Prosthecobacter dejongeii: one gene and its partner. The protein of the gene in region 1 interacts with the protein of each later gene in a pairwise test. Links are inferred from orthologs where the notes say so. Each region holds a gene or a part of one and is shown in the gene's direction. Other genes may lie near its edges. The genes, in order: sucD and sucC.

Region 1 (7,323 bases):
TGCCACACCAAGCGCAACAACTGCTTTTACCGTAAAGTCGTGGCCCCAAAACAAGGCGGGCTGGTGAAGCTGGCGATGGTGGAGTAGGCTCCCCCTCGTTTAAATTTCAGACCGCCGTTCCTTCCATGGAGCGGCGGTTTTTGTTTTAAAGGCGATTATGCAAGCGACTTCGAACATGGGGCTTGGCCTTTCACAAAAAACTCAATCAGTCGTCATTATTCAAAGCGCAGGGGGATGATGGAGGGAAAAGGGTGGGGTTTACCATCCACAGTGCCCGGCTTGAACTGCCAGTCCTTGCGTGCGGCTTCGATGCCTGGGAGGAAAATTTCGGCCTTCTCCCCAGTGACCAGGATCTGGTCTACATCCCCCTTTTCATTGATAATCACATGAGCTTTCGCAGTACCTCTCTGAAATCCTTGGGGCAGATAAGGCAACCTCAAAGAAATGAGGCGTGGTCGAACAATATTGCGACCCTGTTTTTCGTAGTTGGCTAATTGACCCGATAGTTTCTCGTGCTCAGCTAGGGAGAGGGGCTTCATGGGTCTGGTAGGTCTGCTTGGGCGTGGTGGTTGAGCGCGTAGAATAACGATTTCCGATTTACCTGCCCTATTTGGCGGGGCTCGGAAGTTTTTCATTAGGTTGCTTCGCAGGCGCTCTTGATCCTTTGTGGGCACCGAGCCGAGAAAATTGACGTCCTTCACTCTGCCGTCTGGGTTGAGTGTGAGTTCAATGCTGGTGAGGCCCGACTCCGACGGCGAAGTGGGAGACGGTTCTGGCTCGTGGGTGGTGCAACTGGTCAAGCCACTGAGGATGACGAGCGCGGTAAAAAGCTGGGCTGCTGGGGTGAGCTTGATCATTACGAAAGGTGCTGTGTGCCTAGTCCTGAGCATGTGGCCTTGTCAAAGGGGGGCTGATTTTATTCAGGACCGCTCCTTGACGCTGCGTGTCGAGTTTCTATGATGGAGTGCCCACGCCTGGGCAGCCCAGTTTTCCGCCCCCACACCATCATGGCCATCCTCGTTGACACAAACACCCGCATTCTCGTCCAAGGCATCACGGGGGACTTCGGTTCCCGCCACGCTAAGGCATCGCTTGATTATGGCACGCAGCTCGTGGCCGGTGTGACCCCTGGCAAAGGTGGCCTGACCTTCGATCACGGCAGCCACAAGGTGCCTGTGTATGACACCGTGGCCGAGGCCGCCAAGCAGAGCGGTGCCACCGTCAGTGTAATCTTTGTGCCACCGCCCTTCGCGGCTGATGCCATCCTGGAAGGTGTGGATGCCGGTCTGGACCTCGTCGTTGCGATCACCGAAGGTATCCCGGTCAATGACATGATCCGCGTGAAAGCCGCCATGAAAGGCAGCAAGACCCGCCTCATCGGCCCGAACTGCCCGGGTCTAGTCACCCCAGGTCTGGGTGAAAAATCCCACGGTGGCTGCCGTATCGGCATCGCCCCCGGCTACATTCACAAGCGTGGCAATGTGGGCGTCGTCAGCCGCTCCGGCACTCTCACCTATGAGGCCGTCTGGCAGCTCACCACCCGTGGTTACGGCCAGAGCACCTGTGTCGGCATCGGCGGAGATCCGGTAAATGGCACCAACCATTTGGACATCCTGAAGATGTTCAATGAAGATCCTGAGACCGAGGCCATCATCATGATTGGCGAGATCGGTGGCAATGCTGAAGTCGAAGCCGGCCTCTGGGCAAAAGAAAACGTGAAGAAGCCTATCGCGGCCTTCATCGCTGGTGCCACCGCTCCTCCAGGACGTCGTATGGGCCACGCTGGTGCCATCATCGGTGGGGCAGATGATACGGCAGAGGCCAAAAAGCGTATCTTGGCTGAGTGTGGAATTTCCGTGGCTGATTCCCCGGCCGATATGGCTGCGGCTCTGCTCAAAGTGTGGGGCAAATAAGCTCCATTTCGGCAGCCTCAATGCCATGTTTTCAAGGCGCATCCTGGTTTTCAGGATGCGCTTTTTAGTTAGGGTTAGGTCATCAGATCATCAACTGGGAGATTCTGTGAGAACTTGCCGCAGCTTTGTCAGTAAAGTCTCGGCAGTGTAGGGTTTTGGGATGAAATGTTTGACACCTGCATTCATGGCATTGGCCACCATGTCGCTCACATTAAGTCCACTCGCGGCAATGATCTGTGCGTGAGGATTGATGCGTAGCAAAACGGGGATGGTCGTCGGGCCATCCATGACGGGCATCATCATGTCCGTCAGGATGGCGGAGATGGCGTCTTTCTGCATCGCATAATAGGCTGTGGCTTCGGCCCCGTCATTGGCTAGCAAGACACGGTAGCCGAAAGCTTCCAGTGTCTGCCGGGTGATCTGGCGCACGGCATCTTCATCATCCACCACCAGGATCAGCTCTCCCTGGCCACGGGGGAGATCTACAGGTTGGGCCTCGCTCAGTTCAGGGGGGGGATCCGTCTGAGCTGGGAGATAAACATGGAACTGGCTACCGATGCCCAGCTCACTGTGCACACGTATGAAACCGCCGTGGCTTTTGATGATAGCCAGTGTGGTAGAAAGGCCCAGACCGGTGCCTTTACCGAGTTCCTTGGTCGTGTAAAAGGGCTCGAAGATGCGCTCGATGGTTTTGGTGGTCATCCCTGTTCCTGTATCCATCACCTTCAACACGATGTAGGGGCCGGGCTCAGCCTGCAGGTTCATTCCCGCAGAAGTCTTTTCTAAAACTTCGTTATGGGCCGAAAGGGTTAGCGTTCCGCCATCCGGCATCGCATCGCGTGCATTGACACAGAGATTCACCAAGACTTGGTGCAGTTGAGTCGGGTCTCCTTGGACGATCCATAAATCATCTGGCACATGAGTCTTGACCTGGATGCTTTTGAAGAAGGTTTCGTTCGCGATTTTTTCGACTTCCTGAATTAGGTGTCCGATGCGCACGTCAAGTTGTTGGCTTTCAACTCCACGAGCAAAGGAAAGAACTTGGCTGACCATGTCAGCTCCTCTTTTGGCACTGCCTTCGATGGTCGAAAGAATGTTGAGGCGATTGCTGTCAGACTCATGAAGCTTCAACAGCTCGATGGCCATCATGATGGGAGCTAGCACATTATTGAGATCATGCGCGATGCCGCCCGCCAGTGTGCCGATACTTTCCATTCGTTGGGCACGTAGGAATTGTTGCTCCAGTTTTTTGCGTTCAGTGATGTCCGTATTGATGGCCAGGATCGCCTTCGGTTCGCCACTCTCACTACGCACGAGCGTCCAGCGTGCTTCGACGATGATGTCCTGCCCATCTTTATTTGTCTGCTGAAGTTCGCCATGCCACTCGCCTTTTTTGATCGTGGCAGCAGTGGCTTCCTGAAAGGCTGAAGGGTCTTTATACAGCATTTCTTGGATGGACTTGCCCAGGGCTTCCTCCTTCGTCCAGCCATAGAGTCGTTCGGCACTGTGGTTCCAGTAGAGGATATGGTGTTCCAAACTGCGCATCAGGATGGCATCTTGGGCCTTGTCCAGCAGCGTGGCCTGTTCTCGCAACTTGATCTCCGCCGCTTTGCTGTCGGTGACATCGCGGGAAATACCGATGAGGCCGATAACGTTGCCTTGATTATCCCGGTAGGGGGCCTTGGTGGCACTGTAGGTACGTGTCACCCCTGCGGCCGTCAGGATTTCTTCGGTGATGAGCACTTGATTCGTGGACATGACTTGACGGTCACTGTCCCTGACCACACGGGCTCCCTCCGGCCCAAAGAGGAAGAGGTCATCTTGGCCTAGCACTTCTTCGACAGATCTTCCTACGAGCTTGCAGGCTCCTTCATTGAAAAGGAGATAACGACCTTCGAGATCTTTTACGAAAACAGCATCGGGCGTTCCTTCTGCCACTGCCCTTAGAAGGTCGGTGGTCAGTTGCATCTTGGTTTCTGTTTCCACCTGTTCCGTGATGTCCCGGCAGGTGCCGAGGGCGCGCTGGGGCTGCTCATTTTCATCCTGGAATACTTGCCAGCGCTCCTGGATGTATTTAATCCTCCCATCTGGCATCCGTAGCCGGTGCTTCAACTCACATGGCGTTTCAAGGTGCAACGAATTTAAGAAGGCTGCATTCACGGCCTCGCGGTCATCTGGATGGACGATCTGAAGAAAGGCCTCATGGGTCGGGTGGAAAGTCGCTTCATCAGTCTCATGAATGCGGTGAGCTTCTGCGGACCATTGCACCTCGAAAGTCTGGAGATTGGTTTCCCAACTTCCGACCTTGGCTACTGCTTGGGCGGTCACCAGCCTCAGCCGCTCCTTATCGAGCTCTTTGGCGAGCAGTCGCAGTTCTTGTTCGCTCTTTTCAAACGCTACCTGAGATCTGTGCTTGTCCGTGATGTCGTGGGTGGTGCCAATCATTTTCAGAGGTGCGCCCGTGGACTCATCGAATAAAAGGTGAGCAATCTCCTGCACGATGCGTTCTTCACCATCTGGGCGGATGAGCCGATGAACGACAGAGTAGGGTTTTTTCTCTCGAAGGGCTTCAGCGACAGCCTCACGAATAGCCTCATGGTCATCAGGATGCACGAGGCGGAAAAAGAGCTCATTGGTCACCTCAATGCTTCCAGGTTCATACCCGGCGAGGCGGAACATTTCATCGGACCAACGCATCGGATTGGCCGCGCGATCTTCGAGGTCTTTCAAATCCTGCTCCCAACTCCCAAAGTGACCGATTCTCTGCGCTGCGGCTAGGCTGGCCTCATTCGCACGCAGAGCTACTTCTGTTTCGCAGTGTTGCTGAAGGGTCTGTTTGAGCTCTAAGTTCTCCTGCTGAAGTTTGAGCCATGCCTCATCCTGCTCGAGGCCAGATGCTGAGGTGTTGTTCACCCATTTCACTGTATGACCCTTTTCCCTCAGCAGAGCCGCCACCTCGTGGAGGTTGGTTTTCTTATCATCAACGATCAAGACAGGAGTCATGGGCGGTGGGGTGATGGTCAAATCTACTGTTCCGTGGATCAGGCAGACTGGCGGTGTGGCTGGGGCTGCTTACTGAATGGAAGTCATGGCAAGGAGGATCCACCGGTCTTGATCGTGCCAAACTAGGTCGAAGGGACTCATGAAAGGGGGGGAGATAAAGGTTCCTCAAGCACTTTCTTCAGCATCTTCAGCAGAGTGTCCGCCGTGTAGGGTTTGGGTAAAAAGTGCCGGATACCAGCACTCATGGCCTTGGCTACCATGCCGTTCGCATTGAGACCACTGGCGGCAATGATGCGCACTTGAGGATTCATGCGGATGAGGACAGGAATGGTCGAAGGGCCATCCATCACTGGCATCATCATGTCTGTGATGACTGCGGCGATGTTTTGCTTTTGCACGGCAAAAAGTGCCGTTGCTTCAGCTCCGTCAGCGGCGGTGATGACTTTATACCCAAAGGCCTCCAGTGTCTGAGTGGTAATATTGCGCACAGAAGCTTCGTCATCCACGACGAGGATTAACTCTCCTTGGCCTCGCGGCAGTTCGACCCGTTCCTCTGCGTCTTCTATGCCAGCACTGTGATCTAGGGCGGGTAGATAAACTCGAAAGCGCGTGCCCATGCCGACTTCGCTGTAAACCCGGATAAAGCCACCGTGGCTTTTGATGATGGCTTGGGTTGTGGAGAGCCCTAGACCTGTGCCTTTACCCAGCTCTTTGGTGGTGAAAAAGGGCTCAAAGATTCTTTCGAGAATTTGTGGGGTCATACCCACACCTGTATCCTCTACCTGGATCACGACATAAGGCCCGGGAGTTGCATCCAAATTCATGGCGGCGTAGTGCTCATCCATTCTCTGATTGCAGGCAGAGAGCATTAACTTACCGCCTTGAGGCATCGCATCTCGCGCATTCACACAAAGGTTGATCAAGACCTGATGCAGTTGAGTGGGGTCTCCCTGCACTTGCCATAATTCGTTTGGAAAGTCCGTCTCCACCGTGATGCTTTTGAAGAACGTCTCGTTGGCAATTTTTTCCACTTCATGAAGTAGGCTGCCGATCTCAAGATCCAGGTGCTGGCCTTCCACTCCACGGGCGAAAGAAAGCACCTGCTTGACCATTTCAGATCCTCTGCGTGCACTCGCTTCGATGGTTGAAAGGATGCTAAGCCGGCGACTATCCGTCTCATCCATCTGTAGGAGTTCGATGGACATCATGATGGGCGCGAGCACATTGTTTAAATCGTGAGAGATCCCTCCGGCCAGAGTTCCAATGCTTTCCATGCGCTGAGCCCGGAGGAATTGCTGCTCGAGTTTTTTGCGATCACTCTGGTCTGTCATTCCCCCGATCATCCGGATTGCTTTGCCCTGAGTATCGTAAATGATGTGGCCACGATCCATCACGTCAGCATACTGTTCATCCTGCCGCCGAAAGCGATACTCTGCCGTCCAGGATTCTTCGCCGCTATCAATGGCGTGGTGGATGCTGGCGATCGTGGCTTCTTTTTCCTCAGGGTGGATACGATCGTACCAGGACTGAATGGTGGGATCAATCTGGTCACGCTGGTAACCAAAAAGGGTTTCAAATCCCTCATTCCACCAAATCATGTTTGTTTGGAGATTCCAATCCCAGATGGCGTCATTCGTGGCTTTAGAAAGCATGCGAAACCGCTCTTCACTTTCCCGGATTTGTTCGTCTGCCAGTTTGCGTTCCGTGATGTCACGCATGGTTCCCACGATGCGCTCCACGCGCCCGCTTTCATCTAAAACGGGCACGCCATGCTCATGTACCCAGCACTGGCTGCCGTCTGGGCGTGTGACACGGAACTCGACATTGGTGGCTTGGCCTGCAAGCTGAAGTTCAAAGGCCTTTTCCGCGAAAGGCAGGTCTTCAGGGTGGATGTATTTGAGGTAAGAGAGTGGGTCGGCATACACGCTTTCACAGGATCTTCCCCAGAGCTGAGCATACGCTTGATTCGTGTAGAGTAGGCGTTTTTGAATGACATCGTAATTGTAAAAGATCTCTCCGATGTTTTCTGCCATCTCATGAAAGCTCCGTTGGGTTTCTTGCAGCGATGTCTCCGCTTGCAGGCGGTGTTCCTCTTGCATGCGGGCCTCAATCGCAAAGGAGATGTTGCTGGCGAGGGCCCCCAGTAGAGCCAGTTCTTCTTCCTGAAAGCACTCAGCGTGGTCTCCATACACTGTGTAAACCCCGGAGATTTTCCCACCAATTCTCAAAGGGAAAGCCGCACATGAGCGATAACCGCGTCGCAGCGCTTCTTGGTGCCACGGCTTCGTCCCTGCTTCATGGGCAAGGTCATTGCTATATACGATGCGGTCTTCATGAAAGGCCTGAGTGGAGAGGCCCCCGCAAAGGACATCATCGCCTATGATCGTTCGATCAACGCTGTCTAAAA
Region 2 (7,239 bases), on another replicon or contig:
CGGCGATTCATCACCAAAGGATACGTGACGGCCTGAGACGATGCAAAGAAGGATGCGGCTAACTCTTTGTAATAATTAGCATAAATGAAATACAAAAATGGTAAAATTTCCATTTTTGATATTGATGGTTGAGATACGGCGGCTATGATTTTCACAATGATCTATCAAATGTGATAAAGGGATCATGTTTGAGTGTCAGTTGTGTAATTACCCCTTGCCAATCATGAAAAATTTATTCGCCACCTTGAGTGCTATGGCTTTGCTCGCGACAACCGCGCAGGGGGCTGTCCTAGGGCGATTTGACTTCAATCATTTGGCCAGTGTGACGTCAGCGAATGAAGCAAGCTGCATTTCACCTTGCATTGATGTGACCGATCTGGACGCCTGTTGCCTGACGGAAGGTCTGCGCACGGCGGGTGGGCCTGACGGCAGTGCTTTCAGAACGTATTCGGGCTGGGATCGAAATCCTTCGGATGCTTCAGAATATCTCAATCGCAGTGGGCTATGGCAGTGGCCAAAGACCTTGGCTTTCGAAGTTCAGGCAGGTGCGACGAGTCTGGGAACGCTGAGCGGACTTTCGGTAGATGTGAAGCGGCCCTATTTGTCGTCTCCAGATACGATCATGGCCTCCATCTTCTGGGCTGATTCCGCTGGCGTTATCCAGCAGCGGAATTCGGGCCCGGTTAGCCTCGCTGCGGCCACGGGGTGGACGGCGCTGGACTTTGATTTTGCCCAGGGGAGCGCCCCCTTGCCCTTCGGGACGGAATACAGTGGGGAGACTTTCAACGTCGAGCTGTATGCCTGGGGTGGCTCTGGTGGGGCTCTTTATTTGGATAATGTGACGTTGACGGGAGATTGTGCGCCGATTCCTGAACCGGGTGGTGCCATGCTGATCGGTATGTCGGGCCTGGTTTTACTGCTGCGCCGCCGCTTGCGATAGTTTGACGCTCAGAGAGTTAGCGGAAGGAGTGGGGCGTGAATCGAGTCTTGCGCCCGACCGTGGGAGAGGCCACACTGGTAGGCTGTAACCCACCTACCTTCATGTTTCGCTGCGCCCTGTTCGCTGCTGTTTCTGCTCTTATGACGTCGCCCCTGCCTCTTACTGCCGAAGTTGTTTCCACCCCCTGGGGACAAACGGTGGCTGGGGAGGAGGTGCAACTTTTCACCCTCCGCGATGCCGCAGGGCTTGAGGTGCAGGTCACGAACTACGGTGGCATCCTGGTCTCTGTGAAGGTCCCCGACAAGAAAGGCACCATTGCGGATGTGGTTTTGGGTTTTGAAAGTTTGGAACCCTACCTGGGGAAGCACCCGCACTTTGGCTGCATCACGGGCCGTTATGCCAACCGCATCGGTGGGGCCTCCTTTCAGATTGATGGGGTGCAATATGAGGTGACGGCGAACTCTGGGAAAAATCACATTCATGGCGGTAAAGATGCCTTTGATAAAAAGGTCTGGAAAGCCCGGGTGCTGGAAGGGCAAACCGCAGTGGAACTGGCCTACACCAGCGCCGATGGTGAAGAGGGTTTCCCTGGTAAATTGGACTGTACGGTGACCTACAGCCTCACTGGAGACCGGGCGCTAAAGATTGATTACCGTGCCACGACAGATAAACCCACGGTGGTGAACCTGACGAACCACAGTTACTTTAACCTCGCGGGGGAAGGCAGTGGCGATGTTTTGGGGCACGAACTCAGCATTCCGGCCGAGACTTACACGGCGACGGATGATGCCCTGATTCCGACCGGGGAGATTGTGAGCCTGCTGGACACACCGCTGGATTTCACCTCTCCTCATCTCATCGGGGAGCGCATTTCGGCCCATTTTAAACCCCTGGTACAGGGTAAGGGATACGATCACAACTACGTGCTCCCCGGCCCCGGGCTGAAGCTGGCCGCGCGTGCCAAAGACCCCCAAAGTGGCCGTGTGATGGAGGTGCATACCACTGACCCTGCGGTGCAGCTTTACACCGGGAATCATCTCAAAGGTGTGAAGGGAAAAGTTGGGCATGTGTATGAGGCCCGCCATGGCTTCTGCCTGGAGACTCAGAAGTACCCCGATAGCCCCAATAAGCCGCAGTTCCCCAGCGCGACCGTGCGCCCGGGAGAGCCTTACCTGCACACCACGATCTTCAAGTTTTACGCCGAGTGACCGCACCTGTTCCACTGCCTGTTTTCACGCCACCGACTGCCCCAGCCTTTGTGCAGGAGCAGGACTTTGCCGCTCGTCAATACAAGGGGCGTCGCGATAATCAGGAGGATTATTATGCCTTCGCCGATGCGGCTGAAATGACCGAGGAGCCTCTGCAAAAGCTGCTGCTGGTGGTGGGGGATGGCCTGGGTGCCCATGCGGGCGGCAGTGTGGCCAGTTATCTCGCGGTGAATGCGTTTGTCCGCGCCTTTCATGAGCAGCCGGGTGACGCTAGCTGGCGCCTACGCACGGCTCTGGATACGGCCAATGAAACGCTGGGATACATCACCGATCGTATGCCATCGGTGGCCCCTCCCATGGGTACCACCATGCTCTCTGTATTGGTCAGTCATCGGGAGGTACAATGGATCAGTGTGGGGGATTCGCCGTTGTTTCTTTACCGTCGCGGGTTGCTCACACGACTGAATGCCGACCATTCGCTGACGCCTCTCCTCGAGGAACGCGTGCGCGCTGGGACGATGACGGTGGAGGAAGCTGCCCACCACCCAGATCGCCACACCTTGCAGAGCGCGGTCATGGGGGTACAGATGGCGCTGATTGATTTCGCGGCGGATCCGATCAAGCTGCTTCCGGATGACATCGTCATCGCGGCTAGCGACGGCATTTTCACGCTTACTTCAAAGGCTCTGGAGGAGTTGCTTCACTTTGGTCAAAACACCACGGCGGATAAGATCGCCGATGCCATCATCTTCGCCATTCGTCGGATCAATTATGATCGTCAGGATAACACGACCGTTGGTGTGGTGAAGATCCCTTCCTGAAAAGAAAGGGCCGAGCCCAAAGCGCAAAGGCAGATCCTGGTGGCGAGACGACCTGAAAAAAGAGCCCTAGCCTGCCCAACTAAGCTGATCAGAGCTGTGTCGAGCAAAGGAATGACGGAAAGGCGAGACTTTTGACGGTCCTCTCCTTGACCTCTGCCCTCTGCCTCCTATGCTCGACCGTCCCAGCGCCGGGACGTGCAGACCTTCCCCCATTTCCGCTCCATGAACATCCACGAATACCAGGCCAAAGAACTGTTTGAGAAATTCGGTGTCGCCACACCTCCTGGCAAAGTTGCCTCCACGGCTGAAGAAGCTGGCAAGATTGCCGAAGAACTGGGTGGCGCTGGCCTCGTGGTGAAGGCTCAAGTCCATGCGGGTGGCCGCGGCAAAGGCACCTTTAAAAACGGTTTCAAAGGCGGCGTGCATGTGATCAACACAGCGGCTGAAGCGCAGGACATCGCTGGCAAAATGCTGGGCCAGACCCTCGTCACCCACCAGACAGGGCCGGAAGGCAAGCTGGTGAGCAAGGTGCTCATCGCCAAGTCTGTGGATATCGCCAAGGAGCATTACTTCGCTATTCTGTTTGATCGCCAGAGCAGCAGTCACGCCCTCATCGCCAGCACGGAAGGCGGCATGAACATCGAAGAAGTGGCGGAGAAGACCCCGGAGAAGATTCTCAAAGAATTCGTCCACCCGACTCTCGGTCTGCAGAGCTACCAAGCCCGTAAGATCGCTGCCTCTTTGGGCCTCAAAGGTCCTCAGGCCAACCAGACGGTGAAGCTCATCACAGCACTTTGGAATCTTTACCTGAAAAGCGACTGCTCCCTGGTGGAAGTGAACCCGCTGGCCATCACCACCGATGGTCAGGTCGTGGCTCTGGATGCGAAGTTCAACTTCGACGACAATGCTCTCTATCGTCAGAAGGACGTCGTCGCCATGCGTGACACGACTGAAGAAGACCCACGTGAAGTCGCTGCCAGTGAGTTCGGCCTGAGCTACATCGGTCTGGATGGTAACATCGCCTGTCTCGTCAATGGTGCTGGTCTGGCCATGAGCACGATGGACATCATCAAGCTGCACGGGGGTGAGCCTGCCAACTTCCTCGACGTGGGCGGTGGTGCCACGAAAGAGCAGGTGACCGCAGCCTTCAAAATCATCCTGGGCGACCCAAATGTGAAGGGCATCCTGGTGAACATCTTTGGTGGCATCATGGACTGCGACATCATCGCCAACGGCATCATCGCCGCAGCCCAGGAAGTTAGCCTGAATATCCCTCTCGTCGTCCGTCTGGAAGGCAACAACGTCGAAGCTGGCAAGGCCACTCTGGCCAGCAGTGGCCTGGCCATCACCAGTGCCGACGGTCTCACCGATGCGGCTCAGAAGATCGTGGCGGCGGTGGGCAAGGCGGCGTAAGCGTCGGTCAGTCCAAGTTTAACATTCAAAGCTCCGAGGGCGACCTCGGAGCTTTTTGCGTACAGTATTCATCACTCTCCGAGTGATGGGATTGATGGACAAGGTCAACCAAGTTAGTCTTGAACATGGCCTGCTGATTGAAGGACCATTCATCATGCCAAAAACCTACTTCTGCTGGCGCTGCAAAATCCCTGTTCCGATGCTCACTGAAGAGGCGTGGACGGAAGTAGAAGGTCAGGAGCCGACCTGGGTAGAGTATGAGATCGGGCCGCACACGCTGGCCATCACCATTGGTGGGGAGATGTGGAAGCCGAGCAAGGATGGCGGTGGGGTGGCTCTGGAGGTGGAGGACTTTGAGGAGTCCCTGAAGTGGCTGAAGCAGAAGGGCGTGGAGCCCTACTTTGGTCCTTATGAATCCCCCGTCTGCCACATGGCGCTGATCTCAGATCCCGATGGTAACTCCATCTGCATTCATAAGCGCAAGCCGGGGCATCACTGAGCCACTACAACGTTACTCCACGCGCACTTTGATGCCGATGTCCTTATAGCCAGCGATGATCTCGCTGGCGATTTTGGCGTAGGGACGTTCATCGAGCAGAATGGGCAGGTGCTTGAAGGCGGCGGCCCCGCTCATGTCAGGAGGGGTAAGCTCGCGCGGGTAGCTGAAACGACCGCCTTCCATGCGTTTGACACGTGGGTCGGCAAAGAAGGCGCGCATGGCGGTGACTTCGCCATGCACGGCCTCCATGAAGCGGATGAAGCGGGTGCCTTTTTTGTCGCCATCCAGGTGGCAGAAATAATAGACCAACAGTTGCGAGCGATGGTACATGTCGCGCATTTTGGTGGGGCTGCTGCAGGCGGCGGTCCACTCCTCCCGGGTCATGGTCATGTGCTCTTCCAGTTTGCCAATGTCAGGTTGGAAGCCTTCCTGCTTTTCCCACACGCTGGCATCTTCTTTCATGCCGCTCTTGTGGGCATCGGCACGAAAGGTGCCGGATTTATAGGGCAGCATTTCGGTGTATTCTGCCGTGCCCTCGATGATCCAGGTGGGTAGGAAACCCAGGTATTCATCCATGAGCTGGTGGGTGATTTCATGCACCAGCGTGCCATTGCTGTAGTTGTCGTTTTTGAAGTAGGTCTGGCCGCGCTTTTCCATACCCAGGCTGGGGAACGGGATTTTGAAAATCTTGTCTCCTGTGCTGTAAACACCGCCAGAGTTTTCCGGTCCACCAGCTTCGATGTAGTCCTGGCGGGATTCATAGAGGGCGGCTTTAAAACGCGGCATGCCCTCTGGAGGGCGGCAGACGATGCCCCAAGGTAGCGCCTCCACGACGGAGCGGGTGGCCTCAAAGGTGCGTGCGACTTCCTTCATCACGCTGCCGGCGAGTTTGGCCTGAGAGGTGAATTCGAAGGCTTCGGATTGATACACATACTTTCGTTCGGCCACGCTTTCAGAAACCACGCTGATTTCCACCGAGCGTGCAGGGACTTCGACGTTTTGAGGCCAGGTGCGTTGCTCGATGGGGAGGCGTTTCGGATCCGCCGCTGTCGGCGGGGCAACGGGGGCGGCAGATTGAGCTTTGATGAAAGCCTGATCCTCTGCGCTAAGACGAGCTAGGGGAAAGGGGATCGTCTTTTCGGGGCTGACGCGCAGCAGGACACTGTCTCCCTGCATCCCGGCAAATTCTGCCTGCACTTTTCGTCCGGTATCATCCGTCCAGTCACGCGGCGCCGCCTGGGCCTGGGATGACAGGCAGCAAAGGGTGAGGAGGCAGAGGCAGGGCGTGATTTTATGCATGACAGATTCCGGTTTATCATGGGCCGCTGCCTTCGTGCAAGAGGTGTGTGCAAACTATCACTGGCACAGACGCTGCACCTCTCTAAAAAAGCTGCGCGTATGGCCCCAACCCCTCCCCATGTCTTTGAACAGCCTGCTCCAGCCTTCGATGTCTCCAGTGTCGAGACGCCTGCCTATGTCGTGGACTTGGGCCTGCTAAAACGAAACCTGGAAAAGCTGGCGGATGTGCAGCAGCGCTCCGGTGCCCGTATCCTGCTGGCGCTAAAGGGATTTTCCATGTTCTCCACTTTCGATCTGGTGCGCCAGTATCTGTATGGCTGCTGTGCTAGTGGCATCCATGAGGCGTTGTTAGGCCACGAGGAGTTCCGCAAAGAACTGCATGTATATGCGCCTGCTTTTAAAGATGCAGAGATGCGGGAGATCATCCCCATCGCCCATCACATCAGTTTTAACTCGCCTGGTCAGTGGCGTCGCTTTCGTCCGATGTTGGATGCTGCGCGTGCGGCGGGGCTGCATGCGCCTAGCCCGGGCATTCGGGTGAACCCAGAGCACAGCGAGGTGGAAGTGAGTCTGTATGATCCATGCTCGCCAAGCTGCCGCCTGGGCACCCGGGATGAAAGCATTGAAAATGAAGATCTCAGTGGTCTAGAAGGGCTGCATTTCCATGCTTTGTGCGAGCAGGATTCGGATGTGCTGGAGCGCACGCTCGCGGCTGTTGAGCGGCGTTTTCCCAAGCTGCTGGCTCAGGTGAAATGGGTGAACATGGGAGGTGGCCACCACATCACCCGCAACGGCTATGACGTGGAGCGCCTGGTGCGGGTGATCCGCAGCTTCCGCGAACGCTGGGGCAAAGAAGTGTATCTGGAACCTGGCGAAGCCGTGGCGCTGAATACAGGCTACCTCATTGCCAGTGTGCAGGACATCGTGCCGACGGATATTCCCACGGCCATCCTCGATACCTCCGCCACAGCGCACATGCCAGACACGCTGGAGATGCCCTACCGCCCGCACATTCTGGGGGCTGAGCTTCCCGGTGTGCTGCCTCATACATATCGTTTG

The links.
Region 2: the proteins of sucD (region 1) and sucC interact in binary tests that used the Escherichia coli proteins (3 or more experiments, as listed by UniProt). The link is inferred for Prosthecobacter dejongeii from one-to-one orthologs.

The regions. Positions count from the first base shown.
Region 1 is NZ_JACHIF010000008.1:56,136-63,458, forward strand. Bases 37-2,960 are described here. They hold sucD (succinate--CoA ligase subunit alpha), read left to right. Parts: upstream 37-1,007; coding sequence 1,008-1,913; downstream 1,914-2,960. Other genes in these bases: hisI (phosphoribosyl-AMP cyclohydrolase), read left to right, coding at 37-87; HNQ64_RS17340 (energy transducer TonB), read right to left, coding at 216-539; HNQ64_RS17350 (PAS domain S-box protein), read right to left, coding at 2,004-2,960. In the rest of the region: more of hisI, read left to right, coding at 1-36; more of HNQ64_RS17350, read right to left, coding at 2,961-4,916; HNQ64_RS17355 (PAS domain-containing protein), read right to left, coding at 5,054-7,323. UniProt on the Escherichia coli protein: Succinyl-CoA synthetase functions in the citric acid cycle (TCA), coupling the hydrolysis of succinyl-CoA to the synthesis of either ATP or GTP and thus represents the only step of substrate-level phosphorylation in the TCA.
Region 2 is NZ_JACHIF010000010.1:84,917-92,155, reverse strand. Bases 2,447-5,286 are described here. They hold sucC (ADP-forming succinate--CoA ligase subunit beta), read left to right. Parts: upstream 2,447-3,191; coding sequence 3,192-4,382; downstream 4,383-5,286. Other genes in these bases: HNQ64_RS19790 (SHD1 domain-containing protein), read right to left, coding at 4,894-5,286; HNQ64_RS19795 (VOC family protein), read left to right, coding at 4,537-4,881; HNQ64_RS19805 (protein phosphatase 2C domain-containing protein), read left to right, coding at 2,447-2,969. Also shown: HNQ64_RS19820 (N-acetylmuramoyl-L-alanine amidase-like domain-containing protein), read right to left, coding at 1-113; HNQ64_RS19815 (hypothetical protein), read left to right, coding at 224-940; HNQ64_RS19810 (aldose epimerase family protein), read left to right, coding at 976-2,148; more of HNQ64_RS19805, read left to right, coding at 2,145-2,446; more of HNQ64_RS19790, read right to left, coding at 5,287-6,180; nspC (carboxynorspermidine decarboxylase), read left to right, coding at 6,280-7,239. UniProt on the Escherichia coli protein: Succinyl-CoA synthetase functions in the citric acid cycle (TCA), coupling the hydrolysis of succinyl-CoA to the synthesis of either ATP or GTP and thus represents the only step of substrate-level phosphorylation in the TCA.